DNA from 3 places in the Solibacillus daqui genome. Region 3 is predicted to be linked to each of the others. Evidence: riboswitches for the same ligand, from Rfam matches in the RefSeq annotation. Region 3 holds a riboswitch; each other region holds the start of a gene.
The links. Region 3 has a riboswitch for cobalamin ahead of O7776_RS05480 (hypothetical protein). Riboswitches for the same ligand answer to the same signal wherever they lie in the genome.
Positions count from the first base shown of each region.

Region 1: linked by a shared signal. The riboswitch ahead of O7776_RS11540 (glutaredoxin family protein) and the one ahead of O7776_RS05480 (hypothetical protein) in region 3 are both predicted to bind cobalamin.
Region 2: linked by a shared signal. The riboswitch ahead of O7776_RS11615 (biotin/lipoyl-containing protein) and the one ahead of O7776_RS05480 (hypothetical protein) in region 3 are both predicted to bind cobalamin.

Region 1 is NZ_CP114887.1:2,374,951-2,386,110, forward strand. Features, by position in the region: gene O7776_RS11515 (transporter) at 1-590, shown strand, start outside; gene O7776_RS11520 (histidine--tRNA ligase) at 972-2,246, opposite strand; gene O7776_RS11525 (cobalamin biosynthesis protein CobN) at 2,578-2,976, shown strand; gene O7776_RS11530 (class I SAM-dependent methyltransferase) at 3,018-3,776, opposite strand; gene O7776_RS11535 (alpha/beta hydrolase fold domain-containing protein) at 3,797-4,684, opposite strand; cobalamin riboswitch at 5,625-5,804, shown strand; gene O7776_RS11540 (glutaredoxin family protein) at 5,941-6,165, shown strand; gene nrdI (class Ib ribonucleoside-diphosphate reductase assembly flavoprotein NrdI) at 6,162-6,527, shown strand; gene nrdE (class 1b ribonucleoside-diphosphate reductase subunit alpha) at 6,527-8,620, shown strand; gene nrdF (class 1b ribonucleoside-diphosphate reductase subunit beta) at 8,608-9,570, shown strand; gene O7776_RS11560 (CbiX/SirB N-terminal domain-containing protein) at 9,614-10,813, opposite strand; gene O7776_RS11565 (class I SAM-dependent methyltransferase) at 10,764-11,160, opposite strand, start outside.
Region 2 is NZ_CP114887.1:2,393,070-2,404,229, reverse strand. Features, by position in the region: gene cobM (precorrin-4 C(11)-methyltransferase) at 1-115, shown strand, start outside; gene O7776_RS11660 (cobalt-precorrin 5A hydrolase) at 108-1,238, shown strand; gene O7776_RS11655 (cobyrinic acid a,c-diamide synthase CobB) at 1,241-2,611, shown strand; gene O7776_RS11650 (nitroreductase family protein) at 2,612-3,166, shown strand; gene O7776_RS11645 (cob(I)yrinic acid a,c-diamide adenosyltransferase) at 3,177-3,716, shown strand; gene O7776_RS11640 (cobyric acid synthase) at 3,716-5,188, shown strand; gene cbiB (adenosylcobinamide-phosphate synthase CbiB) at 5,257-6,210, shown strand; gene O7776_RS11630 (pyridoxal phosphate-dependent aminotransferase) at 6,185-7,267, shown strand; gene O7776_RS11625 (histidine phosphatase family protein) at 7,236-7,772, shown strand; gene O7776_RS11620 (hypothetical protein) at 8,049-8,237, opposite strand; cobalamin riboswitch at 8,679-8,859, opposite strand; partial or broken gene O7776_RS11615 (biotin/lipoyl-containing protein) at 9,023-9,130, opposite strand; cobalamin riboswitch at 9,483-9,661, opposite strand; gene O7776_RS11610 (carbon starvation CstA family protein) at 9,994-11,160, shown strand, end outside.
Region 3 is NZ_CP114887.1:1,168,473-1,179,632, forward strand. Features, by position in the region: gene O7776_RS05445 (hypothetical protein) at 1-232, shown strand, start outside; gene O7776_RS05450 (hypothetical protein) at 310-444, shown strand; gene O7776_RS05455 (DUF3889 domain-containing protein) at 650-982, shown strand; gene O7776_RS05460 (isopropylmalate synthase) at 1,076-1,315, opposite strand; gene O7776_RS05465 (metal ABC transporter ATP-binding protein) at 1,420-2,166, shown strand; gene O7776_RS05470 (metal ABC transporter permease) at 2,182-3,048, shown strand; gene O7776_RS05475 (Fur family transcriptional regulator) at 3,045-3,455, shown strand; cobalamin riboswitch at 3,552-3,731, shown strand; gene O7776_RS05480 (hypothetical protein) at 3,892-4,446, shown strand; gene O7776_RS05485 (ABC transporter substrate-binding protein) at 4,436-5,374, shown strand; gene O7776_RS05490 (bifunctional adenosylcobinamide kinase/adenosylcobinamide-phosphate guanylyltransferase) at 5,442-5,984, shown strand; gene cobS (adenosylcobinamide-GDP ribazoletransferase) at 5,988-6,770, shown strand; gene O7776_RS05500 (histidine phosphatase family protein) at 6,743-7,339, shown strand; gene O7776_RS05505 (bifunctional adenosylcobinamide kinase/adenosylcobinamide-phosphate guanylyltransferase) at 7,291-7,719, shown strand; gene O7776_RS05510 (ECF transporter S component) at 7,706-8,200, shown strand; gene O7776_RS05515 (hypothetical protein) at 8,197-8,880, shown strand; gene O7776_RS05520 (branched-chain amino acid aminotransferase) at 8,963-10,033, shown strand; gene O7776_RS05525 (flotillin lipid rafts scaffold protein FloT) at 10,190-11,160, opposite strand, start outside.

The DNA of each region.
Region 1 (11,160 bases), 1.2 Mb from region 3:
TTGAATTGATAACAATAAATAGTAATGACGGGGGCGGTTGGAAAAAAGAATGGGTCCATGCTTATAATACCGGACAACGAGGGCTAATTTGCCTAATGCTAGATGTAAATAACTTAGATGAGGTTGTTCAACGTTTACAAACACAAGAAATTTCAATTTCCGATCCTGAAAAAATAAAAATTGAATTTTTCTTTAAATTGTTTTCTAAAACAATGCCTTGGCAAAATAGTTATTTGAATTTTTTTGAAAATGTCCCCCTTCAAATTGGATTTCAACAACTAGATAGTAAAAAAATCCGAAAAGGGTTTGAAAAATATATGGTCCCTAATTCTAGTGAGAATAATATATCTGGTATCACACAAATCCATATTTTCGGTAACTTTACACTTTCTGATTTTAAAATGCTATGCACCGTTTTTGAAGAAACTATACTTACTGAAAATCAATTAACGGTACTTCTTGAAAACTGCCAAAAACTTATTTTTGAAACAAGTAAAGATTATTCAGTGCAAGTAACATTAAAAAGTGAAAATAATTTCTTTAATGTGGGGACATGTATAATCGAAAACACATCAATCAATTGTAAATAACACTTTATATACACCCTGGTATCCATCCCTTCTGTTAGGTTAGACATTGTACTAAGCAAAGGTGATAGGATAAAGTAAAATAAATCGAGTTCAAGACGAATGAAACTAAAAAGTGGACGTTTTTACAGTTATTGAAACGTTCACCACAAAAAGACTGCCTATTAATAGGGCAGTCTTCTTAAAAATTTTTGAAAAGAATGAAGTTAATTAGCCACTCATTTCGATAAACGGAATGACACGTGCGAGTTACATTATTGCTTCCACTAATATACCTATATGCATTTTTAAATCTCTATTCATCTCACCCCGGTTCAATTAAATTTTTGAAAATAAATAAATAAATAAATAAATAAATAAATAAACATATGACAGTTCATTTAATTAAAATTTAAATTCCACCTCTTCTACTCGACCACTTTCCATATCTTTTATGGCAATTTTATTTGCCGCAACTTCATTTTCTCCTAGTACAATAACTTTCCCAACATTTTCGCGATTGGCCTTATCCATTGCCTTCGATAATTTTTTCCCTGATAGCTCTACTTCAACACGTTGGCCAGTTTTTCTTAAAGCTTTTGCAAGGTACAAAGCTTGTTTTAATGTGTTCATTGGAATAATGTAGACATCAAATTCGCGTGGTTTTTGTTCTATTTTGTTTACTAATTCAAACGCAGTATAAATAACATCTAAGCCAAATGAAATGCCCACTGTAGCAAATGACGCATCCGTTCCAATCAGTCCACCAATAGCATTATCATAACGTCCACCACTGCCGATGCTTGATTTAATGGCACCATTTGTTAAGAAAATTTCGTAAATCGTTCCTGTATAAATTTCTAAGCCTCGCGCTAAAAACGGATTGAATAAGCATGAACTTTCAATTTGCAGTGCTTGTAAATAATCCATTAGTTCACGAATTTCTGTTACCCCTTGTGCAATAAAATCATTTTGGAAACTGTAATTTTCAAAATATGAAAGCGATGGATTAGCATCTAAAAAAGACTCAATATTATTTAGTGTTGCAGGTGTAAGTGCTAATTCAGCCAACTCTTTAACTAGAGTAATTCGGTCAATTTTCTCCTTTTTATCTAATATTAAAATGACACGATTCATCGCAGTTTCAGACACTTCAAACAATTGCAGTAAGCCTAACAAAAGCTTGCGGTTATTATATTGGATTTGAACCGACACTTGTAACTTTTCAAATGCATCGACTGCCATCATCATGAGCTCTGCTTCAGCTGCTTGTGACGCTACACCAACTATGTCTACATCACATTGCGTAAATTCTCGGAAACGCCCTGCTTTAATTGGTCCATCTCGGAAAACTTTACCGATTTCATAGCGCTTAAATGGCATTGCCAAATTTGGGTTCATCGCAACTACTTTGGCAAATGGAATGGTTAAATCATAGCGCAAAGCTAAGTCACGTTCGCCGCGATCCGTTAGTGTGTACATTTCCTGTAAAATTTCTGAACCACCCGCATATTTTGATGCCATTAGCTCCGTATAGTTAAGCATCGGTGTTTCTAATGGTTTACAGCCATATAAGATAAATGTATCTTCTAATGTCCCGCGAATTTTTCGGCGTACAACCTCCTGCTCAGGTAAAAAATCTTGAGTTCCTCTTACATTTTGATAATCCATTTTCTTCATATTCGTTCGCTCCCTTCGATTTTTGGCAAATAAAAAAATCGTATCTATATAAAGCTCCAAGTGGCTTTATGTATACGATTTCACGACGAAAAGTCTTCCTATTCGATATTAAAAAATTTAATAAAGATAGCAAGACTTTTATTTATGATGATGATTAGTAGTAAATAATTGCGACAAGTTCAATTGCATACAACCTTCTCCTTTCGATTAACTACAGACTATACAGTAAAAAAAATATAGACGCAACTGAAATTACAAAAAATTCACAATTTATCGAAACATTATTAATCATTTATCCGTATAATTATTATCGACTAAGGGGGCGACGATTATGTTACTTGGGTTTTATAGTGGACTCATCGTATTTGTACTACTGTTTTTTATAGTGCTATTTGTTTGGATTAAAACCTTTAAATTAAAGAAGCAAAATAAGATGCCTATTATAATGCTTGGTGTGCTAATGGTATTTACACTTGTTGTTGCTAGTATTTATACCACGGACTTTTTTTATTTAAAAACAGAGCAAACGAAGTCAACTGCCGGTGCTTGTACGCTCGAGTTTGTTAGTGGTGGCGGTAATAGCTTAGATACAACAGAAGTGATAATCGATAACAAAAAATATTCTATTAAATCTGAGCACTTCAAAGATATTGCAGATGGAAATTATTTTTGTGAAATCACCTATTTACCGGTAACAAAAATTGTGACAGAAATTTCGATTAAAAACTAAGCCATGCGTAGTAATCATTGAACTGCTACGCATGGCTATATTTATAATTTCCCAATATAAGCGACACTTTTATTTGGGACTTCAAGTACCCCATTTACGACAAATCGATTATATAAATTTGTTAACTCTTGCAGGTAATCCTCAAATAGATCGTCCCCTTGCTTCAACGAATAAGATGCGGATAAACTGCGTGCAATAAAGTCATCCTTTGAATAATATAGGTGATTTGAAAAGCTTTTAACAAAGAAATCACCATCAAAAAATGCTGAAATTTGCTCGTCGTTTTGTTTAATGCCTCCACTAAATCCCGTAAAGTTCCTACAATACTTTTGAAAAATTCGATATGTCTCTTGATTAACTGGTGACGCTTCATCACGCATATTCCAAATTAATAAAACTAGACCATTTGGTTTTAGAATACGCGTACATTCTTGTTTAAATCTTTCAATATCAAACCAATGAAATGCTTGTGCAACAGTAATAGCGTCTACTGAATGATCCGCTAACGATGTAGCTTCATCTGTTCCATTCAGTATTATCACGGTGTCAAAATACCGAAATCGTTCAGTTAATACAGCGCGCATGTCGTTGTTTGGTTCAATCGCAAACACCGTATTGCCCTTTTGCAAAATTAGCTCTGTGAATTTACCAGTACCTGCCCCGATATCCGCAACTATAGAATGTGGTGTTAAATAACCATTTTTATATAAATCATCTATTAATTCAGGTGCATACGAGGGACGACCTTGATTATAATGTTGTGCTTTTCCTGAAAATTTATCTATATTCTTTATAGTTATTACCTCCTACTTACTTAACATTATGTTTGAATAATGCTTAACAGTTCTTTAAATGCTTTTTTTGCCTCTGGAACCGGAAATACTGGGAATACATGATTCATTTTACTATATTCAAAATAATGGAGCGGCACGTGTTCTTGCTGCGCTTTTTCACGTAGCATATGTGCATCCACCAATAAAAGCTCCCCTGTTCCAACGAAAAGTGTGAGTTTCCCAATATCTTGTATATCCCCATTTAATGGGCTGACCTTGTAATTTTTTATTCCAACATCCTTTGCCCACAATCGACCCAGCTCTTGTGCCCCTTGAATCCCTAACATCGGATCAAACTTTTCAAGTTGTTTATAGCGAGGGTCCTCTCCGGTCACATCTAACCACGGCGAATGCAGGATAATATGCTCAGGCTGCCGCTTTTTTAACAACTTTACATCTTGTGCAAAACCTAGTGCTAATCCACCTCCTGCTGAATCTCCCATAAAAATAAAAGGGGCATCATAATGTTCTAACAGTCGCTCATATAAAGCATAAATCGCCTCATAGCATTCAAGTACTGTATGTCGAGGAAGCTTCGGATAAATCGGCACTACAATTGTATACTCTGTAGCTTTGGCAAGTTTTATTAAATAACGCCAATGAAAGCTTAGAGGATCATTAATATAAGCGCCACCGTGAAAATAATAAATCACCTTTTTCGGTTTGCGCTGTTCGTTAATTGTATAATATCGCATTCCGCTGATTTCATTTTTCAAAATGTCTTTCTTCACTCGAAAGGACTCATCTAATTGGTATGGTAACTCGTTATATTTACTTGCTATAAAATCATCCAATAATTTGGAATCTTGAAACTTTTTTTTCGATCCGCGCATAATTAAATACCATTTAAACGCTACACTTTGCCAGCTACGCATTGTCGACACCTCATTCGAGTTTATTTGTAGTGCATTTCCCCAAAATTACTTGTCTTTCAACATATGCATCTCGTGCGCTTTGTATAATTCATGTAGGTGTAGCTTTTTTTGTTCAATAATTAATTACGCTTGCTGTAGTGTCACCTGTTTTCACTTTTAACGCACAACATTATAATTTTCACGAGTATAAATTTACCCATCAATAAAATAACTTGTCATTCTGCTAACAACTTTGTACCATTTGTTTTATTTGGTATAATTATGATTATTCACAAATTTATACAAATTTTATGAGTAATAGAGGTGAATTTAAATGATGAGTAGTTCTGTTTTTTGGGTGAGCCTATTGATCAATCTCACCATTATTTCGCTTTTGACGTTTGGCTTAAAAAAGTATTATCGAAACAAGCCAAAAGTTGACAAAGGGTTTAAATTTGCTTATTTCGGCTTATCTTATCGTCGAAAATTTTTACGCACGTTTTATTCGATACCGTTTTTTCTATTGCTTATTGTTTTTATGTATTTTTTATTAGGGTTGAGTCCCCTATTTATCGGTTACGTTATTTTTGTTGTGATTATTTTCATCGTGCAGGTTAGCTACAATTATGTGAAATGGCAGGAAGAAAAAAAATCAGTATAGCATTGGCACATCATTTGAATGGTATCCTTTTTCAATTTTTTACTATTCAACTAACATTCTGCTTTTTCTAAAATCAATGAAAATTAGAAGAATGGATATTAAGAACGAATCGTTTTAGCAAAAATCCTAGTTAAATAATAAATCTATGCTAGAATAAAAAATAGCTATCAGAACGCAAATAGAAATTCTCACAAAAGAACTATACTTTTGCGAAGTATTTATAAAGAGTCAGTTGTCCGACTTTAAAGTCTAGCTTTACTTTTAACATACGAACACTTATACTCATATTCATAACTAGATATTGTGTTAATTTAACGCGGTACTACTAAATGTAGTTTAATAGGGAAGTTTGGTGCAAAACCAACGCTGTCCCCGCAACTGTAAAAGCTGACTGAAGACGTAAACCACTGTGTCAATGCACGGGAAGGTGTCGGAGGAATGACGCAAAGCCAGGAGACCTGCCACGCTAAATTCACGTACATTTCTTCGGGGAATAGGAAATGGAAACGAAAACTTAATTTTTGTTTCCATTTCAAGCTATCCTTTAATTGGATAGCTTTTTTCTTTGCCCAAATGTTATAGCACAATAAATTTATCATTAGTGAGGGATACCATTATGAAACTGTATACAAAAACAATTTGCCCAAAATGCCTATGGGTAAAATCAGAACTTGAAACAGCCAATTTACAAGTAGAAGTGATAAATATTGATCATGACGAAAATGCGAAGCAAACAGTAGTGGATGCAGGCTTTTTAGCAGTACCTGTGTTAGAGGTGAATGGAGAATGGTTTGCGGAGCCTAGCTCAATTATGGACCGTATTGCCGAGCTTAGCGCATGATTGTTTATGCTTCACGCACTGGGAACGTTCAAAGCATTGTCGGAAAACTTGGTTTACCTGCAATCGCAATTGATCAAGCGATATCCATAACAAAGCCGTTTTTACTGTTCACCTATACGGATGGACTAGGCTCGGTTCCCCTAGTCGTGGAAAATTATATGCAGCAGAACCACATGCTTTGTAAAGGAATCATTGTCAGTGGCAATAGAAATTTTGGTCATTCGATGTTTGGCCGTGCCGGTGATTTATTAGCGAACTATTACCAGCTTCCCTTAATCGCAAAGCTAGATTTACGTGGAACAACTGCTGATTATGAGCAAATAAAGCAATTTTATAACTCCATTTGGAATGAGGCTAGATGATGAAACAATATTTAACTCTTAACAACGATATTCTCAACCGCTACCGTGCGACAGGCGAAATCGATTTACAAAAAGATAAGGATGCGACACGCCGTTACTTTTTAGAGGAAATCAATGTGCGTCTTCGCTATTTTATTGATATCGAAGAAAAAGTACGCTATTTGGTGGATGAAGGCTACTATGAAAAGGAATTTATTGAACGTTATTCTATGGATTTCATTAAGCGCATGTACAAAAAGGCGTATGCTTATAAATTCCGCTTCCCTTCATTTATGAGTGCGTCTAAATTCTATGATAGCTATGCAATGAAAAGTAGAGATGGCAAAGAAATATTAGAAAAATATGAGGATCGCATTGTTATTATTGCTCTATACCTTGCACAAGGTGATGAAGCATTAGCAGAAAATGCAATAGAAGCAATTATGACTGCCTATCAGCCCGCTACCCCTACTGCATTAAACAGCGGAAAAAAAGCGCGTGGAGAACTGGTTTCATGCTTTAAATTAACGATGGATGATACGATGAACTCCATTGCTGAAAATATAGGCTATTGCTTAGAGTTATCTCGATTAGGTGGAGGTGTTGGTGTAAATTTAACCGACCTTCGTCCACTAGGTGATCCGATTAAAGGCATTTTAAACCGTGCAAGTGGTGTTATGCCAGTTGCAAAGTTGTTAGAAAACTCATTTAGCTATTCCAATCAGCTTGGTCAGCGCAATGGCTCTGGGGTTGTCTATTTGAATATTTTCCATGGTGATATTGAAAGCTTTGTTTCATCGAAAAAGCCAAATGCCGATGACAAAATTCGTCTAGCTACTCTATCTACCGGCATTATCATACCAGATATTTTCTTTGAACTTATGCGCCGTGATAAAGACATCGTGTTGTTTAGTTCATATGATATTTACAAAGAATATGGTAAACGCATGTCGGAAATTTCGATGACCGAGATGTATTACGAGCTTTTGGATAATCCAAATATCCGTAAGCTAAAACGCATCAATGCACGTAAATTATATACCGAAGTGAAAAAAGCACAATTTGAATCAGGCTACCCGTTTGAAATAATGGATGATAATGTAAATAACACTCACCCATTGAAAAATATCGGTCGCGTAAAAATGTCGAATTTATGCACTGAAATTCTTCAGTATCAGCAAACTAGCGTGATTACCGATCAAAATCAGCCAAATGAATATGGCTTAGATGTGTCATGTAACCTAGGCTCAATTGATATTCACGAAGCGACAAAGGTACATAGCTTTGAACAACTAGTACAAACTGCGATGCGCTTATTAACTAACGTATCGACGATGACCGACATCATTAATGTTCCTTCCGTATCAAAAGCCAATAAGGTAATGCACTCGGTTGGACTAGGTGTTATGAACTTACATGGTCATTTAGTAAGTAGTGGCATTCGTTATGGTTCAAAGGAATCAATCGCCTTTATCGACGCTTTTATGGAAGCATTGAATTATTATTCAATAAAAGCTTCTATGGAATTAGCAAAAGAGAAGAAAGAAACGTTTTATCGTTATGATGATAGTGATTATGCGTCAGGTACTTTCTTTGAAAAATATATTACGAAAGAAATAACGGAGCTTGACCAAATCGTTCAACACGCATTAGGTTCAACGCCAATCATTACTAACGAAATGTGGCAGCAGTTAAAAGTAGATGTTCAAACATACGGGCTTTTCCATAGCTACCGTTTAGCGATCGCGCCTACGGGATCCATTTCCTACATCCGTTCATGTACAGCGTCAATCTCACCTGTAACAGAGCGTGTGGAGGTTCGTGACTACGCAGACAGTCGAACAATTTATCCGATGCCGTTTTTAACGAATGATAACAAGGATCTTTATACAGAAGCCTATGACGTCAATCCTTACGAGCTTATTGATTTATACGCAGCCGCACAGCAGCATGTCGATCAAGGTATCTCGATGACATTATATGTAACCGATCAATGGAATACTGAACAGCTTGCAAAAGTTTATATTTATGCATGGATGAAGGGTATTAAATCGGTATATTATGTTCGTCAACGTTTACTGACAATTGAGGAGTGTGTCGCATGTCAAATTTAACTTACAAAGCAGTCAACTGGAACAAACCCACAAGTGAGCTTGCACGTATTTTCTGGGATCAGCAATGGAAACAAATTTGGTTCCCAGAAGAAATCGCTGTCAGTAAGGATGTAAAGCAATGGAAGGAATTCGAGCATCAGGATACGTATAAAAAAGTATTCGGTGGTCTTACACTACTCGATACAGTACAAACGAATATCGGAATGAACGAAATCGCCAAATTCACCCCTGATTTACAGGAAAAGGCCGTTCTAACTGTATTTGGCGCATTTGAAGCGATTCATGCAAAATCGTATTCGTACATTTTTACAACACTTTGTACGAATACCGAAATCGATGAAATTTTTGAATGGGTTCAAAAAAATGAATTCCTTCAATATAAAGCGAATCGCATAGGCGACGTTTATAAAGCAATACAAGAAGATGACCCTGAAAGCCTATGGAAAGCAATGTATGCCTCTGTCATGCTAGAAAGCTTCCTATTTTATTCAGGCTTCTTCTACCCTCTTTACTTAGGTGGACAAGGAACGCTACGTAACTCTGCAGAAGTGATTTCACTAATATTACGCGACGAGAGCATTCACGGTGTTGCAGTAGGCTTTTTTGCACAAAACATTTTCAAGGCGTTTTCTGAAGACAAAAAACAAGAATTAACGCTATGGGGCTATGAATTTTTACTCGATTTATATCAAAATGAAATGAAATATACAGAAGACCTTTACGCCGAAACAGGTCTATCCCCAGAAGTGAAAAAATATGTGCGCTACAATGCCAACAAAGCGCTGATGAACCTAGGTTTTGAAACCATGTTCCCAGAAGAAGAAGTGAATCCCGTTGTTATGAACGGAATTACGAATACTGGCTCAACATATGATTTCTTCAGTCAAAAAGGCGCTACATATGCAGTTGCAAAAGTAGCACCGATTACCGATGACACATTTAAATTTTAAAAAGAAGCTACTGACCACAATTGTGGACAGTAGCTTCTTCGCATTAATGATGATGGTGATGATGTTCATAGCCATGCTCTTCTGCATATTTTCTAAAGTTTTCTAAATCTTGCATTCCTGTAGATGTGCCATCAAGCGCTTGCTGCATACGCTCTAAAAGTACGGTTTTTAATTTTGGATGATAGCCAAAATAACCAGCAAGTTCGATTGTTATATCAGGGTATTGTGAAGTAAACTGCGTAGCCATTTTATGCATACGCTCCATTAAAATCCCCGTAAATAGGAAGTATGGCAGCATAATAATCTTTTTCGCGCCTAATTTGACACAACGTTCAATCCCTTGCTCAACTGTTGGCGTTGTTACCCCCATAAAGGCACTTTCAACAATTGGTACATTATGTTTCTCCCATAACAAACGCGAAATTTTATAAAAATCACCGTTCGCATACGGATCACTTCCACCTCGTGCAATTAATAATATTGCTGTGTCATCATGCTTTTCATCTGGATTGAAACCGATTTCCATTAAGCGAGACGATAAAATTTCAAAGATTTCTTCATGAATACCGATTGTTTGTCCATAAGTAAAGCGAATATCTGGAAAATGCTCTTTCGCATGCTCAATTTCGGCTGGAATATGCATTTTCGAATGCCCTGCATGCAATAAAATAATTGGAATGACATGCACTTCATCTGCCCCTTGTTCGATACAATGATGAATGCCATCTTCAATATCTGGTGATGCAAACTCTAAAAAGCACGTTTCTACGAGTAGCGACGAATCAATCATCGGTCTCATTTGCTGAACAAATTTACGCACTTCTTCATTTCCAGCTTCTAACTTGCTGCCATGTCCGACAAATAAGATCGCTTTTTTCACAGTCCCCTTCTCCTTTTTATATTTTTCAATTCCTTTTATTCGGTGTTCTGACCTTTTTCTCTCACCGTCTTGCATTGTATAAATAACCGCTTGTTCTTCAACATTTTCATGAACAATGGAACGCGCTGTTTGTTCAGCCTGAACGGAATACCAAGTACCTTTTGGATAATCGATTACTACACATTTATCCTTACAGCGACCGTTACAGCGTGTTCGTGATGTATGAATATTCTCATCCAATCTGGATTTACGAATTTCATCGCGAATTTGCTTGGTTACTTCTTCTGCTCCCGCACCCATGCAAGTTGCGCCATTACAAATAAGCAGATGACGCTGCATGTTTGTTAAGTTCCAAGTTGTCATCATATCCTCCTAGTTTAACTGGCTCCCAGCTAATAATGGCCGCATAAAATGTATGGCGGTACTCAATTTTACCTTGAATTTCTTCAATAAATGGCACTAGTGATGCCTTCACATGCGCTATATCAAATTGAGAATCTAATATCTTTTTACTCTGAGCAGCAAATAAAGCTTCCTCATTTTCGTAGCGATATGTTCGCTCCAGCTTTAACATTTCACAATCTGCGTAAATACCAAGCTGATACAGCATATTCACGATTTGAATATAATCACGACGTGGGTATTTAATTTTGTAACCATATTTTTGTTGAAGCATTTCATAATGCGGTTGAATCGGCCCTGTTGTAAGA
Region 2 (11,160 bases), 1.2 Mb from region 3:
GATTTTAGCAGGTTGGGCATTAGATCCAGCAATTCATGAAAAGGATTACCGTTCAAAATTATATGATGCGACGTTTACACATGGCTTCCGCAAAGGTGTGAAGGTTGATGATTAATTTAATAGAAGGTGAAATTCCAGAAATTAAAGTGTCAAAGCCGTATGCACTTGTGGCCATTACAAAGCACGGTGTTGCCAATGCACGTGCTTATGCAGAGAAGTTTCCATATGTAGACGTCTATTATATGAAGAAATTTGAATATGGTGATGAAGCGCAAAAGAATATTCAATTATTTGACGGCACGGTGCGATTACTACTACCCGCATTATTTAAGCAATATAAGGCGATGATTTTAATTATTTCGTTAGGAGCAGTCGTTCGCATGATTGCGCCGATTCTAGAAGATAAAAAAACCGATCCTGCTGTTTTAGTTGTTGATGATAAAGGCCAATTTGTTATTAGTGTTCTATCAGGTCATATTGGCGGTGCAAATGCATTAACGCATGAATTTGCGCAAGCCATTCATGCAGCACCGATTATTACAACGGCATCTGATGTACAAAAAACGATACCTGTTGATTTATTCGGTGCGCGCTTTGGCTGGGTGTGGGACAGTGAGGGAAAATTAACTCCAGTCAGCGCTTCAGTCGTAAATGAGGAGCATGTCGCGATTGTACAAGAAACAGGAGAGGCCGATTGGTGGATGCATGATACGCCAATGCCAGCCACGTTAAATATTTATGAAACAACAGCGGCTGCTATCGCCGCACAGCCTCATGCGACATTACTTATTACAGACCGAATAATTGACCAGCATGAACAAGTGCTCTTAGAAAACGGGGTCATTTATCGCCCAAAATCTCTTGTTCTTGGGATGGGCTGCAACCGTGGCACGTCCGCTGAGGAAATCGAAGCGTGCATTGATGCAACATTAGCCGAGTTAAAGCTAAGTAAGAAAAGCGTGAAAGCCATTGCAACAATTGATTTGAAAAAGGATGAACAGGGCTTTATAGACGTAACTGCCAAAAATCATTGGCAATTTGTAACGTATAGCCCGCAAGAATTAAATGAAATGCCGTTGTCGAACCCATCTGAAACGGTATTTAAATATACGGGTGCTTATGGTGTAAGTGAGCCAGCCGCGTTGCGTTATGCAAATGCGAATTCATGGGTACTAGAAAAAAAGAAAAGCGGCAATGTCACAATTTCAGTTGCACGAATAGCTTTTGAGGAGGTATGAATATGAATCGTTTTGTACTTGCAGGAACAGGAAGTGGCGTTGGGAAAACGACTTTCACAATTGGAATCATGCGCGCATTGATGAAAAGAGGTTTAACTGTTCAAGGATTCAAATGTGGGCCAGATTATATTGATCCGACCTATCATACCGCCGTAACAAAGCGCATTTCTCGTAATATTGATAGCTATATGATGACTGAAGAGGTTGTGCAATCGATTGTCGCAAAAAATAGTGCGGATGCTAATGTGGCAATTATTGAAGGTGTAATGGGCTTTTATGACGGGAAATCCCCGTTATCAAATGAAGGCTCAGCCGCACATATTAGTGAAATTACAAAAAGCCCGGTTATTTTAATTGTCAATGCGGCAAGTATGGCACGCTCAGTTGCGGCCATTGTTAAAGGTTTTCAATCGCTAGATGAAAATTCCAATATTGTCGGTGTACTTGTTAATCAATTAGGCAGTAAAAGTCATTTTGAAATCGTTAAAGCTGCGATTGAGCATGAGTGTAATGTACCGGTGCTCGGCTATTTGCCAAAAGGTGCTGTGCCGACGTTACCGAGTCGTCATTTAGGGCTAGTGCCAGCCATTGAACGTGGTGAATTGGACGGCTACTTCGATGAATTAGCAGCCGCAATTGAGGAGCATGTCAATTTAGATTTACTGTTAGAGGTCACGAAAGCGAAAGTGTTACAACAAAGTTCAACGATTTTTGAAGCGGCAGAAAATGTAAATCCGATACATATCGCCGTCGCAAAGGATGCAGCCTTCAACTTTTATTATGAAGAAAATTTTGAATTACTGAGAGCAAATGGCGCGGTACTTCATTTCTTCTCACCACTTGCTAATGAAGTTGTACCAGAAGTTGCGCAAGGTTTGTATATTGGTGGTGGCTTCCCAGAAGAATTTGCTAGTGAACTTGCGACAAACAAAGAGACGCTATATTCTGTTAAAGAAACGATTAAGCGTGGTGTACCGACATTAGCGGAGTGCGGAGGCTTTATGTATTTAACCGAAAGCATTCGAAATCGTGATGGTCAAAGCTTTCCGATGGTCGGTATGATTCCAGGTAGTGTTAAAATGCAAACGAAATTAGCGGCACTTGGTTATCGTGAAATTAGCGGTGTTGCGGGCAATTTCCTTATTTCACAGCACGAACAGGCTAAAGGGCATGAATTCCATTATTCGGTATATGAAGGCACGCATGAGTCACCAGCGTATTTTAGTAAAGGGCGATTCCGCGCACAGCAGGAAGGTTACTTACAGGAAAACTTAGTGGCAGGCTATACACATTTCCATTTCGCATCAAATCCACAGCTTGTGAAAAATTGGCTAACCGCCTGTGAAAAATCAATTAGAAATGAGGTTGAATAAATGTTAGAGACATTAAAAAAACGACGCGCGATTCGCAATTTTTTACCACAGCCGGTAGAGCGTGAGAAAATTGAAAGCTTGTTAGAGGCTGCAACGTATGCACCGAACGACCGTATGCGTGAGCCATGGCATTTTTATGTGCTACAAGGGAAAAGTTTAAAACAATTTGAACAAGTTGCTTTGGATTATTTACAGCAGCGTTTTCCAACAAAGCCGCAGCTGGTAGAAAGTTCGATGAAGGCAGTGACAAATACGCCACTAATTATTGTCGTAACGTCAGAAGTTGTCGAAGGCGATGAAGGTGCTACGATTGACAATACATTTGCTGTAAGCAGTGCCATTATGTCCATGTGGCTAATGGCAGAAAATCTTGATTTAGGCATGGTTTGGCGTACACGTGGGGTGGGTTTAGTGCATGATACAGCTCTCCATGAATTTATCGGCGCAACAGAAAATGAACGTTTAATCGGGACACTTTGTATCGGTTATTCAGAAGCGCCAATTACTACAGAAAAAAAACGAACACCATTTACTGAAAAAACAACGTGGGTTTAGGGGGATTACAATGGCGCGAAAAGGGATGCTACTTGTATATACAGGTGAAGGAAAGGGGAAAACAACGGCTTCATTGGGTGTAACCTTACGCGCAATTGGCCGTGGGATGAACGTAAAATATTTTCAGTTTATTAAATCTCCTGACCGTACATATGGCGAGCAAATTGCCTTACGAAAATTAGGTGTCGAAACGGTACAGCTTGGAATTGGGTTTACTTGGACAAAAACACCGGAAGAACACCGTCAAGCATTAAAAAATGCATGGGCGATTGTCAAAAACGAGTTGCAGGACGAAACAACAGATGTGCTTGTATTAGATGAATTGAATAATGCACTTGCGATTACCAAGTTTCCAATTGACGATGTGTTACCGCTTGAAGAAGTACTTGAGGCAATTCAAAATCGACCAACAAAAATGCATGTAGTCGTTACTGGACGCTCAGCACACCCTACATTACTTGAAATGGCTGATCTTGTGTCAACGATTGAACCTACAAAACATTACTATAAAGAACAGGACGTCTCAGCGATGAAGGGGCTTGAATTCTAGTGCGTGCAATAATGATTCAAGGTACCGCTTCAGATGTTGGAAAAAGTGTGCTTTGTACCGCACTTTGTCGCATTTTTGCAAATGATGGTTACCGTGTTGCTCCGTTTAAATCACAAAACATGGCGCTCAATTCATATATTACAAAAGATGGCGGTGAAATTGGACGTGCACAAGGTGTACAAGCAGAGGCAGCCAAAATTGAGGCGACAACGGATATGAACCCTATATTGCTCAAACCAAAAGGGGACATGGTGTCAGAGGTTATTTTACACGGCAAGCATTTTGCCAATATGGATGCGATGAGCTATCGTGAAAATTTTGTGGAACAAGTGATGCCAGAGGTGCGCTCATCATTAGAGCGTTTGTCGAAAGATTATGATGTGCTCGTATTAGAAGGTGCTGGGAGCCCTGCAGAAATAAATTTGAAGAGCCGCGATATTGCTAATATGCGTATGGCTCATGAAACAGATGCAGCAGTCATTTTAGTCGCAGATATCGAGCGCGGTGGTGTTTTTGCGTCACTTGTTGGTACACTCATGCTGTTAGATGAATCTGAGCGAGCGCGAGTGAAAGGAATTATTATTAATAAATTCCGTGGCATGAAGGAATTATTAACGAGCGGTATTGATTGGCTAGAGGACTATACAGGTATTCCAGTACTTGGGGTGATTCCATATATTGATGTGCAAATCGAAGCAGAAGATTCATTGGCTTTGTCGAGCTTGCGCTTGAAAAAGCCATTAGCAAGCGAATTTGCTATTGATGTAGCGGTTATTCATTTGCCTCGTATTTCCAATTTTACGGACTTAGATCCATTATTCGAAGAGCCAGGGGTTGGTGTGCGTTTTGTCTCTTCATTAAAAGACTTGAAAAAGCCAGATGTATTGATTATCCCCGGTACAAAAAATACAGTAGAAGATTTTTTATGGCTACAGCAAACCGGGCTTATGCAAGGGATTTTGCAGCTTCAGCATACGAATATTCGCATCGTTGGAATTTGTGGTGGCTATCAAATGCTCGGTGAAACATTGCGTGATGAGCAGGCGATCGAGGGCAGTGGTGGGACATATGTCGCACTCGGTCTATTACCCATTGAAACGACATTTATAGATGAAAAGCAAACAATTCAAGTTCATGGTATTACGTGTACAGGTCATATGGTTAGTGGCTACGAAATCCATTTAGGGCGTAGCGAAATGCTGTCAGCAGTACAGCCATTTATCGAATTTGAGGATGGACGCACAGATGGTGTTTACACAGAAAAAGTGATTGGTACATATGTGCACGGTATTTTCCAAAATCGAGAATTTACGCGCAGCTATTTTAATGAAATTCGTGAGAACAAAGGACTTGAGCTGATTTCAGAGGCTGTATTATCAGACTTTGAACGACGAGAACAGGCATATGAAATGTTAGATACGCATGTACGCAAACATTTAAATATGGAAAAAATATATGAATTACTAGCTTAATGAATGATTAAATCGAACCGGTGTACGCATTTTGTATACCGGTATTTGAAGTTTTACGAGGTGAGGTTATGCTATTATTTTTAGCTTGTTTGTTGGCGGTTGTCAGCGATCAAATGCTGGGAGATCCAAGGAAATGGAAGCACCCCGTTATTTATATAGGTAACATGATTTCATTTTTTGAACGAAAATGGAATCATACAAAATTTCGTAAGGTAAAAGGATTATTGACCGTAATACTTGTTGTGATGACGACAACATGCGCAGTATTTTTCGTTGTGTTGTTAGCCATGAAAATTCATATTGCGCTCTGGTTTACGATTGAGGTAGCTTTTATTAGTCTGGCGCTTGCACAAAAGTCGTTAAAGGAGGCTGCAATGCTTGTGTATGACGCCTTGCAGCGCGGTGACATAAAGGATGCCCGCCACTATTTAAGCTGGATTGTTGGGAGAGATACTGCGCATTTAGATGAACCTGAAATAGTGCGCGGTGTAATTGAAACGGTATCGGAAAATACAAGTGATGGCATTACGGCACCTTTGTTTTATGCATTATTATTTGGTTCAACGGGCGCCTGGTGCTATAAAGCGATTAATACGCTGGATTCGATGGTTGGCTATAAAAATGAGCGCTATGAGGATTTTGGTTATTTTGCAGCGAAATTAGATGATGTCGCCAATATTTTACCTAGCCGTATTTCGGGTTTTATGCTACTTATTATAACGAAAAATTATTCGTCAAAAACATTTCGTGAGCGCTTTAAACAGTGGCTTGTTGATGCGAAAAAGCATCCAAGTCCGAACAGTGGATATTTAGAAGCTGCAACGGCCTACCAGCTTGGGATTCGTTTAGGTGGCTATAATCGTTATGGTCAACTAGAATCATTTCGCGCGTATATGGGCGAGCCATTGTTTGTCATGGGCAAACAACATATTTTAGAAGCGCTTAAACAAATGCAGCGTTGTACATACGGATGTTTACTATTGGGAGGGATTTTCTATGCAATTGCCAGCACATGGAGCTAATGCAAGCACTTTATATGAAGCGATGGGAATAACAATGCCACAGCAAGTAATTGATTTGAGTGAAAACGTCAATGCTTTAGGAATACCAGCTGCAATCATACAGGCATGGCCTAAGCTGATCGAAAAGGTTTCGGCTTATCCACATGAGCAAGCAGAGCCATTTCGTTCACTTGTTGCAAAATCACATGTTGTACAGTTACATCAAGTGCTTGTTACAAATGGTGCAGCAGAAGGGTTAATGCTTCTAGCACAGTACTTTAAGGGGCAAAATGTGGTGGTGTTAGAGCCTTCATTTTCAGAATATAAGCGAACGTTGCAGCAGCATAATTGCCATATTCAATCAATAGTGGCAAATGACATAGAATGCTATGAATTTGATATGAATGATTTACATAACCGATTGCAAAATGCGCGTGCCTGTTATATTTGTAATCCAAATAATCCAACAGGTGTGCTGCATGATCATGAGTGGCTTGAAGCATTAATCAAACAGCATCGGCAGTGCGTATTTATCGTTGATGAAGCATTTATCGATTGGACAGATGAAGCCCAGTCCGTAATTACACTAATTAAACATTATGCAAATGTTATCGTTGTACGTTCGATGACGAAAATGTTTGCGATGGCAGGTGTTCGTTTAGGTTATTTGCTAGGACAACAAGTTGAAAAATTACGTCCTTATTTACCGCATTGGAGTGTAAGTAATATAGCAATTGAGCTAGGTTGTATTTGTCTAGAGCAACAAAAATTTATTGTAGAATCTAGGGATTACAGTGCGAACTTACTAAAAAAGATGAAATATTATTTTCATTCTATTGATTGTATATATACAAATAGCGTAGCTAATTATTTGCTGTTTAAATTACCAGCAATTTATGATACGCAGCACTTTTTTAGTTATTTATTAAAGCGCGGTATTGTACTGCGCCATACGAAAAATTATGAGGGCTTACATGGAGAATGGTTCCGTATAGCAGTAAAAACAGAAACCATGTGGGAGCAAGCTAAGAAAGAGATTGAAGATTATGTCAAAAACAATTCGTTATTATCGCCATAGTGAAACCGAGTGGAATAAACAAGGGAGATTACAGGGGTGGCATGATTCGCCGTTAACCCAGCATGGGGTTTTACTAGCGAAGCAAATTATGTGGAAACCTGATGTTGTTTATTGTAGCGATCTACAACGGGCGGTTGCTACAGCGAACTATATGTTTCCTAATGATACAATCCATCAAAGAGCCGAGCTTCGTGAAATTTATCTAGGAAACTGGCAGGGGAAATGGATTGAACAATTACAACACGATTCGCACTATCAATGCTATCAGGAAACACCTCAGCATTTTAGGGCACAATCACAGGAATCCTTTGCCACAGTTACAAAACGCATGCTGCATGTTCATGAGCAGCTGCTCGCCTCAACCTATGAGAACATTGCAGTGGTCTCACATGGGGTGGCGTTAGCCTGTTTATTTTGCGCGTTACGTAATGATTCAATTGAGAATTTATGGGAATATATGCTGACAAGTGCTGCTTACGAGGCATATGATTGGATAAATCAATAACAATGAGCGTCTTTATCAGTATTTTAGACGTAATAAAGGGATAGCAGAATTTCTATTTATTTAAATAGGGAGAAACTCAAATATGACATGAAAAACGAGCCTCTTATTTAGGGGCTCGTTTTGAGTTGGAGTGCTACTTAGATAAAAGCGACCAGTTTATGAAATAATCTCGTTTTTTCAAGATAATCTTGTTTTTCAGAATATAATCTCGTTTCCATCAAAAAAACAGCTCGTTTCAAAATGAATGTCACCATTTCACACCAAATAGTGTACAGTTTACTTTTCTAATAATGGTTCACCTGAAAGTTCAAAACTTACAAGTTGCAAAGCCTGTGAAATTTCTTGACTGTGATCAGTGTATTGTTGTTTTAATGATTCGGCAATTTCGTTTAAGGTTTTTGCCGTGTTACCTAATGTATTTTGCATAATTTGCTCTTTTAAAAGATCAATGTAAGTTTCAATCATTTTATTTTCCTCCTAGGTAAACGTAATTTTCAAGCTATTTAGAAACTGCTTACACTAACAAGGAATGAGTGGTAGTAAAAAATTATTCAGTTAAATAACCTTATTATTTTGCAATAATGGTTAATCATCTGTAAAACACGAAAGTCTATGTTCGGCAATGTAAGAAATGTGTTTCATGTATGACTAACCATTTCGCAGTAGGAGCTTTAGCACGAAGCTACTACTTGTTTGGGAAAATCTTAGTAATTCCAAGATGCCGATTTGTTAACTTTATAGGGGAGAGTTAAGACAAATCGACATCCGACAAGCACTAAAAAAGACCATCTTCGCATAAAGATGGAAGATGGTCGGTAAATGTCAATTCAAATAAGCCTGATAAACAAGGCATTTAAATTCGTTTGACGTACGAGAATTTTCACCACTCATTTCCACGTGAGCATTGGTGTGTACTGGTTTCTGGCAGGTCTCCTGGCTTATCATCAACATTTCTTACACCTTCCCAGGTTTAACCCAGTGGCATTTGTAAAAAACTCCGATTATACAGTTGCGGGACAGCGACGGAATCACACCGTTCTTCCCTTTTAAGCTTATTCTCATAAGCACCATAACTTACACGATTCATATAAAGTTATATTAGTAAACTATAATTAGTGTAAGCGATAAATAACGTTTCGTCAATAAAAATTCAAATTTTAAGAATATTTAGTATTGAATAGTTCTAGTTCAACAAAAACGTTGGAAAAAGGAACACAAACTAAGCTGTGTTCCTTTTTGGGTAAGTTCATCTATTCGAATTTGATTAATAAATCGCCAGTTGATAGGGCTGAGCCCGCATGTACATAAATGTCTTTAATGATGCCATCTTTAGGAGCTTGAACAGTTGTTTCCATTTTCGTAAATTTCCGTTGCGGATATTTATCCTCTAGCATTTGCTGAATTAGTGATAAATCTACTTTGGTAATAGTTCACATGGTCGTACCATTTTAGATTGACGATTTATTAATATAATATGTTGCAATTCTTTAAGGAATCCACCATGTGGCTGCCCTAAGTAGCCTTATGATTAGCACTTTCAATAAGACGAATGACCACCAAGTGCGGCTTTTATCATAATCAGATAGCCGTATGTGTCGGCATAATGACTTGCTTCTTTAAGCCATGACTGGCAACTATTTGAATGACACATTTTTTGTTGTGCTTTCTGTGCGACAAATATTAACATCTTCCCTAAATCCACGTAGGTTGATCGATGCCATGAAATTGGCAGATTTCCTGACTTATGATCAAAATTTAATCGCATCTTCCAATGAAAAAGGCTTTTGCTAATAAACTCCCAAATATAGTTGCGGGACAGTGTCTGACTTTCACAGACTTCCCTTTTATTAACGAGGTGAACTCGTTATACCAATTCAATGATTGATTTATGCTATTTACGCTAAAAGAGATGATTTTCGATTGCAATATTATTTTTTAGACAATAGACTATGAATTTGAAAAGAATGTGAACTTTTTTAGAATAATATTGACGTGAAAAACAGTAAAATTGTATAAATTAAATTTTGAAAATTCTATTAAAAAGTGTGTTTTTACTATATAAATGCATCTGTATATATAACAGGTTGAGTTTGGAAAAATGATTGTTATATAACATAAAAGATGCTAGGATTATGAAAACAAAGCAATGTAAAACTATTTGGAATTATCTAAAAATAATGAAATGCATTGTTGATTAATAGATACATATTGGAGGAAGCTCATGAATGCCATAACTTTAGTAATTGCGGCAATCTGTATTTTAGTTATTGCCTATCGTTTTTATGGAATTTTCTTTACAAAAAAGGTTTTAAAAATTAATGAGGATATGCCTACACCAGCGCATGCCAATAATGATGGTAAGGACTTCGTGCCAACGAATAAATGGGTAGCATTTGGTCATCACTTTGCGGCAATCGCTGCGGCGGGTCCTTTAGTTGGTCCTATTTTAGCTGCTCAATTTGGTTATTTACCGGGGTATATTTGGCTACTTGTTGGTGCAGTAATCGGTGGAGCCGTACATGATGCGGTAGTATTATTTGCTTCGATGACAAAGGGCGGTAAATCGCTTTCGGAAGTAATGCGTGAAGAACTAGGACCAGTTGCAGGATTTTGTACAGGTTTAGCGATGCTATTTATCATTACGATAACAATGGCGGGTTTATCAATGGTTATTTTAGGTGCATTAGCAGATAATCCATGGGGTACATTTGCTGTAGCAGCAACAATTCCAATTGCGATGTTAATGGGGGTTATCAATAAATTTACCGGCAATTTGAAGTTATCAACGATTTTAGGGGTAGGATTGTTAATTGCTGCTGTTTTCTTCGGACCAAATATCCAAGGTTCATGGCTTGGTGATCTTTTAACATTAGATAAAGCGACATTATCATTAATTTTACCAATCTATGCATTTTTTGCAGCAGCATTACCAGTGTGGTTCTTATTAGCACCGCGTGATTATTTATCGAGCTTTATGAAAATTGGTGTATTTATTGCATTAATTATTGGTGTATTCATTATTAATCCTGTTATTCAATTCCCAGCAGTTATTCCTGACTTTTTAGGCGGAGGAGGACCGATTGTAGCGGGACCTGTCTGGCCGTTCGTATCGATTACTATTGCTTGTGGTGCGATTTCTGGTTTCCATGCCTTTGTCGGTTCAGGTACGACACCAAAAATGCTTGATCGTTGGGAAGATATTCGCGTTGTTGGTTTTGGAGCGATGCTAGTAGAGTGTGTAGTTGGGGTTATGGCACTAATTGCAGCTACAGTTTTACATCCAGGTGACTATTTTGCTATTAATTCAGCACCTGAAAAATTTGCTACACTTGGTATGTCAGTTGTCGATTTACCAGTGCTTTCTGAAGCAATTGGTATGGATTTAGAA
Region 3 (11,160 bases):
AAATAAAAACGGCAATCATAACAATCGAAACAGCAAGAAGACAATGAATGCAAGAACGCATAATCCTTTTGGTACCTACAAAAACAAAGATTTAGATGCCAGCAATAGTAATAATAACAACCCTAATGATAATCTAAACGAAGAATTCTCAGCAGAATTTGATGCCAAACTCAAAAATGCAAATAATAAAACGAATCATGACAAACATCAACAATCCAATAAAAATAAATAGCCAAACCTATCTTTTGTAAAAAATCAGGATCTCATAACACTATGCGTTATTGATTAAATTATGGAGGTGGACAAGCAATGGCGAAGAAAGGTAAAACAAGCTTTAAAAAGAAAAAGAAAGATGATAAGCCTAAAACTAACAACAAACGTGAAGAATATGCACCAGAATTCAACGCAGTAATTCATAATAATGTTCAAAAACCTAAGCAGTAAATAAAAATGGTTAGAAAATAGATGCTTCAAGAAGTGAAAGGTAAAACTTCAGGAGCATCTATTTTTGTTGTTATTTCATTTGCTTAGCGCACTTTACATACCTATATTCAAGCAATAGCATCGTATTAACATCCAGAAAATAGCGTACTTGTTATCGATTGATTTCCCCTAAGTTGCACAAACTATAAATGAGGTGAGAAGATCAATGAAATTCAAAAAAATTGGAGTACGTATTGTTTTAATAACGGCTTTATTTATGCCGTTAAACACGCTACCGATAGTTCATGCCCAGCAAGAAGCACCTGCTTATGCGAAGTGGGGCATACTCGCCATGGAAGAAACTCAAAAAAGATATCCTGGTGCAAAAATAATCGATTATTTGCATCAAGGAAGGGAAATAAAAGGAATCGTAACGATTGAAAAGTTTAAATTATGGTTAAAAAAGGGCGACAAAGAATTTGGTGTATTTGTAAGCATCGTGTTTGTAACGGATACAGAAAAGATAGTTGTGATAGAATTTCAAGAAACTGACAGATAATAAACGGTGTTATATTGAAGTATGTGCATTTAAATGATTTTTTTTCATTGATTTCCTTATAAATTGAACTTTTATAATGTTGGGGTTTATGAATTAAATCCCAACTAGCCTCATTAATTTTTTATAGCGCTGTTCACCAAGTAACTTATGCAATTTTTGTAATACTTCATTGGGAATACCGGTAATTGCCCAGCTAATATTGGCGTGCTTCATGATTTTACGTAGCTTTTTAATTTCCTCCAATGTTAATTCAATATCATTTTTTTTGGCGAATTGCTGAAGCTGTTCATCATTCATTTGTTGCAATCTATTTAACAATTCCAAATTCCTCATTATAGCTCTCCTTTAAAGTTTTTTTCCTTTACATTGTAAAAAAAGTCTACTATACTAATTTGATGTAAATCGTAATGATTTTGAATTAGAAAGAAGCGAAAAAAATGAACAAACCATTGATTGAATTGAAGGATGTTTCCTTTCAATATGAATACACACAAGTATTAAAAAACATTTCTTTACGCGTGAATGAGGGCGATTTTTTGGCGTTAATCGGTCAAAATGGCTCTGGTAAATCGACGCTATTAAAATTGATTTTAGGGTTATTAAAGCCGATGTCTGGGGAAATTAAATTATTTGATGAGCCAGCAAACCAGTTTAAACACCGCGAATGGATTGGCTATGTGTCACAGAAATCTAATGCCTTTAACTCTGGTTTTCCGGCAACTGTTGAAGAAGTAGTAAAAAGTGGCTTATCACAAAAGGTTGGACTGTTTAAGCGTTATCCAAAAGATGCAGACCTTTTAGTGAAGGCGGCCTTGAAAGATGTTGGCATGGAGCAATTTATGAAGCGGAATATTGGACAGCTTTCAGGAGGACAGCAGCAGCGTGTATTTATTGCGCGCGCATTAGTAGCTGATCCAAAGCTACTTATTTTAGACGAGCCAACTGTTGGGATTGACCGTGAAAACGTGCAAGCATTTTATGATATGCTCGCTCATTTAAATAGGCATCATAAAATGACTATGATTTTAGTAACACATGATGTCGATACCGTATCAGACCGTGTAAGCCACGTGGCATGCTTAAATCAAACAATTCATTTCCACGGTTATAAAAATGATTTTGATACGATTTCGGAAGAACAGATTGAAAGCTGGAACGGTCACACTGTTCGAAAGATTCATTAAGAGGAGTAGGCCATTATGATCGAAGCAATATTAAACTATGAATTTTTACAAAACGCCTTTTTCTCAGGGCTCATTATTGGTGTCATTGCCCCGTTACTGGGAGTATTTATTGTTGTTCGTCGTCTGTCGCTAATCGCGGATGCGCTGTCACATGTAACGCTTGCAGGCATTGCTGGAAGTCTTTACATAAGTCAGTCTTTTGCCGGTTTGGCGCTGCTTAATCCGATTTACTTAGGAATTGTTGCGTCGGTAAGTGGTTCAATCTTAATCGAGCGCTTGCGACGTTTGTATAAGCACTATGAAGAGCTTGCAATTCCAATTATTATGTCGGGTGGTATCGGGGTTAGTGCGATTTTAATTTCACTAGCAAGTGGCTTTAATACAGATTTAATGAGCTATTTATTCGGCTCGGTATCTGCTGTTTCGAGACAGGATTTATTTGTTGTCATTGCGATTGCGATTGTCGTGGTGATATTCTTAGTATTATTTTTCAAAGAATTATTCGTTCTATCTTTTGACGAAGAATATGCAAAAGCAAGTGGGTTGCCGGCAAAATGGATTCATTTGTTATTTATGGTTGTTGTGGCACTTGTCATTGCAGCTAGCATGCGTATTGTTGGGATATTGTTAGTATCTAGCTTAATGACATTACCGGTAGCAGCAGCAATGCGTTTAGCACATGGCTTTAAACAGGCGATTATTTTAGCGATTGTATTTGGTGAACTTGCGGTATTAATAGGTTTAGTGAGTGCATTTTATTTAAATTTAGCGCCAGGTGGTACGATTGTCGTAACTTCAATTATCATTCTATTATTTGTCATTATCATTAAAAAAATGGTTTTAAAATTATCAACTAAGGTGGAAGGGGAAGAAGCACAGTGAATACAACACGCGCGTGGGAAATATTAAAAGACAATGGCTATAAAAAAACAGATAAACGAGAGTTAATTTTGGGTATGTTTGCGGCTACGGATAAATATTTGACTGCCCGTGATTTACTGCAAGTGCTGAAAAAAGACTTCCCAGGCATGAGCTTTGATACGATTTATCGTAACTTAGCAACGTTTGTTGAATTAGATATTTTAGAAGAAACCGAGCTAAATGGTGAACGTAATTTCCGCATGCATTGTGAATCGGATCATCACCATCATCATTTTATTTGTCGCGATTGTGGGAATGTGAAGGAATTATCACTGTGTCCGATGGAGATGCTTGGAGAAAAGCTGCCAGGTTATGCAATAGAAGCTCATAAATTCGAAATATATGGAAAATGCCCGAGCTGCTTATAAAGGTATAAATTTTATGTTTTAATCCATGAAATCGATGTGAATTTAAAAACTATTTGCATAATTTCATCAGTATGATAAAGTAAACTTTACAAATTGAATAGTTTGCAAGAAAGAGATGCCTAGTGCATAAATGGGAATTCGGTGTAAATCCGAAGCTATATCCGTAACTGTAAGCGTAGATGAAAGTAAGCAAAATACCACTGCTAAAAGCGGGAAGGTGCTTATGTTTAAAGTGAAGCGCGAAGCCAGGAGACCAATCTTTTTCTGATCGTAACACACCTCTTCGGAAATAAAGAGAATGTACGGCAGCCATACATCAAATGAGCGTTTTTAAATATACCTTTTTGATTTTATGAAGCCATCCATTTTCTGGGTGGCTTTTTTCATGCCATTTAAAATTTCAAAGAGCAATGAATTTGAAGTGAGGTTGAGAAAGTTGAAGAAGGATATTCGTTATTCGTGCTATCCATTCATGCGTGAAAAATCGAGTTGTGTTGATTATGAAATTCGTACAGATTCACTAACGACACGTATTGGTGCAGTTATTCCGACATTAGTGGATGATGAACGCGGTCGGATTGTATTAGAAGATTTACGTCTCATACAACCGCTTGCTTATCACGTAAATGGTTCAGTGCGCGGAAAATTAGCGATTACAGAAGATGACTTAAAGTGGTTAAGCGATCGTTATGATTTTTATGTGAGTGAAGTAAAAGAAGCCATTCAGCAGTTTTTATTACCTCAAGGGGTGGAAAGCGCGGCTCGTCTTCATATTTGCCGTAGTGAAGCGAAAAAATCATATCGCGCATTACATAAAGTAAGTGAGGAAAGAGATGTTCCTGAAATTTTATTCGACTTTTTAGGCTTACTTGCCAATGTATTGTTTGTGATGGCTGTGTACATGAACAAGCAACACGAATGTGATGAAATTGTCTTTACCTCAAAATCATATCCAATGAAAAAGAAAAAGGAGCAAAACAATGAACTTTAAAATGAAATGGGTTGCACCTGTTGCAGCAGCACTACTTTTAGCAGCATGTGGAGCAGACGAAGAAAAAGCATCAAAAGATCCAGTTAAGCAAACTGAGGCAGATGGTCCCTACACAGTTGTAGATGACCGCGGTATTGAAGTAACTTTCGAGGAAGTACCAGAAACAATCGTATCATTACAGCCAAGTAATACAGAAATTTTATTTGAATTAGGTGTCGGTGCTCAAATTGTTGGTGCAACAGACTATGATACATATCCAGAAGCGGCACAAAAAATCGAACGTGTTTCTACGTCAACAGTCATTAACGCAGAACGTATCGTTGAGTTAAATCCAGACGTAGTCGTAGCTTACACAGCCGGTGATGAGGCACAAATTGCACAGTTAGAAGACACGGGCTTAAAGGTGTTTGTCATCGCTTCAGCTACATCATTTGACGATGTCTACACAGATATCATTCAGCTTTCTGAAGTAATGGGCGTTGAGGAAAAGGGAAATGAAGTCGTAGCAGACATTAAAGGACAAATTGCAGCAGTTCAAGAGAAAACAAATACTGTAGATGCAAAGAAAAAAGTGTACTATGAAGTATCACCAGCTCCAGACATTTGGACAACTGGTAGCGATACATTCCAACAAGAAATTATGAATACAGCCGGTGTTGAAAATATTTTCGCAGACCAAAATAGCTGGTTAAGCGTAACAGAAGAAGATGTAATTACACGTAATCCAGAAGTAATTATTACTCCAGCAACTTATATGGAAAATGCAGTGGATGAAATTTTAGGTCGTGCAGGCTGGGATCAAATTCAGGCAGTTTCAGATAAGGCTGTTGTGTTAGTAGATGGAGATGTTATGTCTCGCCCGGGGCCACGTATAGGTGAAGCGGTAGAAATTATGGCAGAAGCCGTATACCCAGAATTATTTAAATAGGCTTATAATAATAGAACATGCCTGATTGTAGGTGTGTTCTTTTAATTATTTGCAAAGGTGGACTACAATGATCTTTATAACTGGCGGAGTACGTAGTGGTAAAAGTGCCTATGCCGAGCAACGTGCCCTAGCTTTGGGGGACGAAAAACATTATTACTATTTTGCAACGGGTGCCGCGTTTGACGAAGAAATGAAAAAGCGAATTATACGACATCAGCAAGATCGCATACAGCAAGAAATCAAATGGACAACAGTGGAAATGCAAGTGGAAATACCTCAACAAATCAATCAATTATCATCTAATGATGTTGTATTATTTGAATGTGTTACGACATGGCTTTCAAATGTGCTCTATTTAAGTGAACAGCAAAAAAATCGTAGCGAATATATCAATAACTGCATCGAATCCCTACAAAAGCAATTGCAAAATTGGCAAGTACAAGGTGCTACAATAATAGTTGTATCGAATGAAGTATTAGACGAGCTGCCTTCAAAATATGAGGAAGTGAATTTATATCGCAAGTTGTTAGGAAACTTGCATCAATGGCTTGTGCAGCATAGCCATGAAGCTTATGAAGTACAGTTTCAACTTGTACAACGATGGAAATAGGGGGTGAGCAGGTTGAAAAATGCAAGTCAAGGTTTCTTATTAGCGTGGCAGTTTTTTTCTTTCATACCGATAAAAAAGCAATTAGATATGAATAAAAGCTCGATTACGTGGATGTATGCGAGTTTACCGCTCGTTGGTTTAGTAATTGGTGCAATGATAAGCTGTGGTGCGTATTTACTTGTTAGCTATAGCGATATATCCAATTTATTATTGTCGATTTTACTTGTAATTGGCATGGTTATTTTTACTGGTGGGTTACATTTAGATGGCTTTATCGATATGTGTGATGCCTTTTTTTCATATGGTGATAAAGATAAGCGATTGCAAGTGCTAGATGATCCTCGCACAGGCGCTTTTGGTGTGTTAGGGATTGTATCATTACTTTTGTTGAAGCTTGGTTTTGTTTATGAAACACTAGCACAAGGGCAGCTAGCAATGCTTGTGTATATTGTCATTATTCCATATATTGCGCGCATCGGGATGCTTGTGTATTTTGTAACAATGAATACGTCGAAACAAACAGGTTTAGCCGCCTATTTTAAAGAGCAGGTAGTAAGAAAGCAGCTCATTATTTATAGTGCAGTGCTGTTTACACTACTGAGTGCGGCGCTGATATATACTGGGATTTATAGCTTCTTTATTTTAGTAGCCATAATGCTAGCTGTAGTTGTAATTTACCGTAAATGGTCGTATCGGAATTTTGGGGGTATGAGTGGTGATTTACTCGGTGCATTAGGTGAAAGCTTGGAGGTTGTTTTATGGCTAACAGTGTTACTGTGCATTTAATTCGGCATGAAAAAACGGATGCTAATATAAAGCGCAAATATATCGGCTGGACGGATGAGCCAATTGTTGAAAATGTAAATATGAGACCGATTTTGCAGCCAGACATTGTCTATGGTAGTGATTTAATGCGCTGTGAACAAACTGCCAATCGCTATTTCCCGCAGGCAAAATTTAAAGCATACCAAAGTTTACGTGAGCTTCATTTTGGCGACTTTGAAATGAAGACGTATGAAGAATTACAACATAATAAAATGTATCGTGCATGGATTGATGATCCGTACAATGTAACACCGCCAAATGGTGAAAGCTTTGAACAATTTAAGCAGAGAGTAGTTCAGACGTTTATGCAAATCGTTGAAGCGCAACAAGACTACACTTTCATTGTGCATGGTGGCGTTATTCGAATACTTCTTTCGCAATTTGGACTTAAAGAAAAAACATTTCAACAAGTGATGGCCAATCATCGGACCATTTATACGTTACAATGGGCAACACTTGAGGATTTTATAGGAGGTACGAAATGCACGTCATACTCGGAGGCGCACATAACGGGAAACGTGCGTATGTAGAAAGAGAAATCTTAAAATTCAAACAAAGAGATACAGTGTTTTTTGAAGGGATAATACCCGATTCATCGTATGAAAATGCAGGAAAAGTACTTGTTATTAGTGAATTTGAAAAAATCATTGCACCTTTTTTAAATCAACCCGAACAAATTATTGCGCAGGAAATATTTGAGCAAATTGAACATCTGGCACAAAATAATTTATTGTACTGTATATGTACTGATACGAGCCGTGGTATTGTACCAATAGAGAAAGAGGCACGTCAATTACGAGATACATGTGGACGTTTGTATCAATTACTATGTGCGCACGCCGACGCAGTAACGCGCGTATGGTATGGAATTCCTCAGCAACTAAAAGGAGATAGTTATGGAGAAAAATAAATTACGACTAATTATTTTAACGGCTTTAATTGCCGCAATTTGTGTGATTGGCAGCATGATTAAAGTGCCAGTAGGAATGATTACAACTGCGGCACTTGATTCGGCCCCGGCTTTTATTAGCGCGGTTTTTTTACCACCTGTTTTTGCAGGAGCAGCAGGTGCGTTTGGACATATTGCAACAGGGTTAACTTCAGGATTTCCACTTGGCGTATTTCATGTTTTAATTGCGATTGAGATGTTTGTTATTGTAGCTGTTTTTGCCTGGTTACATCGAAAAGAGTATCACTTTTTGAAATGGGTTTTTGCGATTGTAGCGAATGGCATTATTTCACCGTTACCGTTTTATTTCTTAATTTCGCCAGCGTTTTATATCGGTGCATTGCCTTCATTATTCATTGCGACTGTAATCAATGTTGCGATTGCGGCGGTTGTCATGCCAGTTCTTAAAACCGTAATTCATCGTGTTGGGGTGAATGCATGAGAAATGCAATTGAAGTGAATGATTTCATCGTGACGATTGATAATTCGGGCTGTATTGGTAGTAAAGATTTGGACGCAGTGCACGTACCAGACGAAATTACTGCCTATTTCACTGCGCGTACAGCAATATTAGAACAGCTTTGTGCAGGCGCTAAGCCAATTCAATTATTAATGGCCAATTTTTCGGGTGATGAGGTTTGGGCAAGTTACGAACAGGGCTTTCAACGTGCCTTTGACGAAATGAAGCTTGCCATGCCACCGCTTACTGGTTCGAGTGAGTCCAATTTTCAAGCGCTACAATCGGCCGTGTCTTTAACGATTATTGGTCAGAAAAAATTTCAACGCACGATACAAGACTGTGCATTTTTTGTTGTAGGCGAGCCACTTGTTGGAAATGATGTGTTAGCTAATCCAAATAAAGTAGCAAAATTACATGAGCTTTATGAGGGCTTAGTAGATGAAACCATTGCAGCAATTTGGCCAACTGGGTCGAAGGGTATTGCAACGGAAATCGAACGCTTTATCGGCAATGGCTATACAAGTAATGTGGAGTTACATACTTCTGCTGGGCCATCCTGTGCAGTACTAGTCGCGGTACAATACCAAAATATACAGTCATTTAAAGAGAAAATCTCTGCGCCAATATATGAAATTACTGCTCTAAAAAAATATTTTGAATAAATATTACAAAATTATAAATTTTCTAAAAATAAAGTGGTATGATAGAGTGTATCAATCTATTTTTAGTTAAGGAGCATGAACAATGACAACGTATCAAATTTCAACGAAGTTAATAACAAATAAAAAAGAGAAAACGCCTGCTGATCAGCTTGGCTTTGGTCAAGTATTTACAGATCATATGTTTGTGATGGACTATGTGGAAGGGCAAGGCTGGGTAAACCCAACAATTACCGCATATGCTCCAATCGAATTAAGCCCGGCTGCAATGGTATTCCATTATGGTCAAGCGGTATTTGAAGGCTTAAAGGCATATTTGACAGAAGATGGGGAAGTACAATTATTCCGTCCAGACCGCAATTTCAAACGCTTAAATGATTCAAATGCGCGCCTATGTATCCCAGCAATTGACGAGGAACTAGCATTACATGCGTTAAAAGAATTAATTCGTGTGGATCGTGAATGGGTTCCTTCTTCACCAGGTACATCACTATATATTCGTCCATTTATTATTGCGACTGAGCCATATTTAGGCGTAAATCCTGCAAAGAACTATAAATTTATGATTATTATGTCGCCGGTAGGCTCTTATTATAAAGAAGGCATTAATCCGGTGAAAATTTTAGTAGAGCAGCATTATGTACGCGCTGTAGTAGGTGGTACAGGTGAAGCAAAAACAGCAGGTAACTATGCGTCAAGTTTAAAAGGTTCTGAATTAGCGGCACAACAAGGCTACTCACAGACACTTTGGCTAGATGGTAAGGAAAATAAATATGTTGAAGAAGTAGGAAGCATGAATATCTTCTTCAAAATTGATGGTAAAGTGATTACACCAGCATTAAACGGCAGTATTCTACCAGGGATTACACGCGACTCGATGATTCAAGTGTTAAAATCGAAAAACATCCCAGTAGAAGAGCGTGCGATTGCGTTTGAGGAAGTATTAACTGCAGCGAAAAACGGTACGCTTGAGGAAGTATTTGGCACAGGTACAGCAGCTGTTATTTCTCCTGTAGGTGAGCTGAAATGGTTAGATGAAATTATTGCTATCAATGATGGACAAATCGGGGAAGTAACGCAAATGCTATATGATACATTATTAGGTATTCAATATGGTACATTAGAAGATCCATTTGGTTGGACGATTAAGCTATAACATAAAAGTAACGCCACGAGCGCTAGTATTAGCTCGTGGCGTTATTCTTTATTTTTCCCTGCACTTCAATCAATTCATAAGGTGTGAATTTTCTAATAAAGTAACAAGCCCTTTGCTAATGAAATTTCACTTTTAGCACAGTCCTGTTGTTTCTTATTACTTCACTAATTCCTCAACTTGTGAAAATACTTCATGTGGAACAGAAGTGGATCGTTCCAAAGTATTTTTTCCGACATACGTTTCGATTAAATTCTTCACATCAATTCCAGATGATGCTTTTAACGTTTCTTGCAAACCAGCCATTAAATCTGTAGCGTAGCCCGTAACTTTGCCAGCACCGCCATTTGCGCCACTACCTGTATCAACGACTGTAATCTTATCAATATTTGATAATGGGCTTGCAATTTGTTTTGCGTATTCTGGTAACATTTTCACGATCATATCAAGGACAGCCGCTTGACCAAATTGCTCAAAGGCTTCTGCGATTTTTTGTTTTGCTTCGGCTTCGGCTAAACCACGAAGGCGAATAATTTCTGCATCAGCTGTACCTTGTGCGCGCTCAGCATCGGCTTTTGCTATACCATCTAAGCGAATGCGCTCTGCATCAGCTTGTGCTTGCATTTCAATACGGTATTTATCTGCGTCAGCTTGAGCCAATTGCTTCGATTTTTCGGCAATGGCACGTTGCTCAATCGCATAGCGCTCAGCATCGGCCTTTTTCTTAACTTCTGAATCATATTGACGTTCACGACGTAAAATTTCACGTTCTTCTAATTCAATTTGCTTTTGACGTTCGATGATTTGAATTTGCATTTCCTGTTCGGTTACTTCTTGCTTTGCACGAGCTGTTTCTAATTCATAAGCTTGGTCAGCACGGGCTTTTGCAATATCTTGCTCACGACGATATTCTGCTACTTTTAATTGATTATCTTTTTCTGCCTCGGCAATTTCAGTAGCACGGGCTAGTTCTGCTTTTTGAGCCTCTTGAGCTGCTTGCGCACGTTTAATACGTGTTTCCTTATCCGCTTCAGCTGTAGCGATATCCGCATCACGCTTCACTTGTGCAATACGCGGCTTTCCGAGAGACTCTAAGTAGCCATTTTTATCACGTACATCTTTAATCGTAA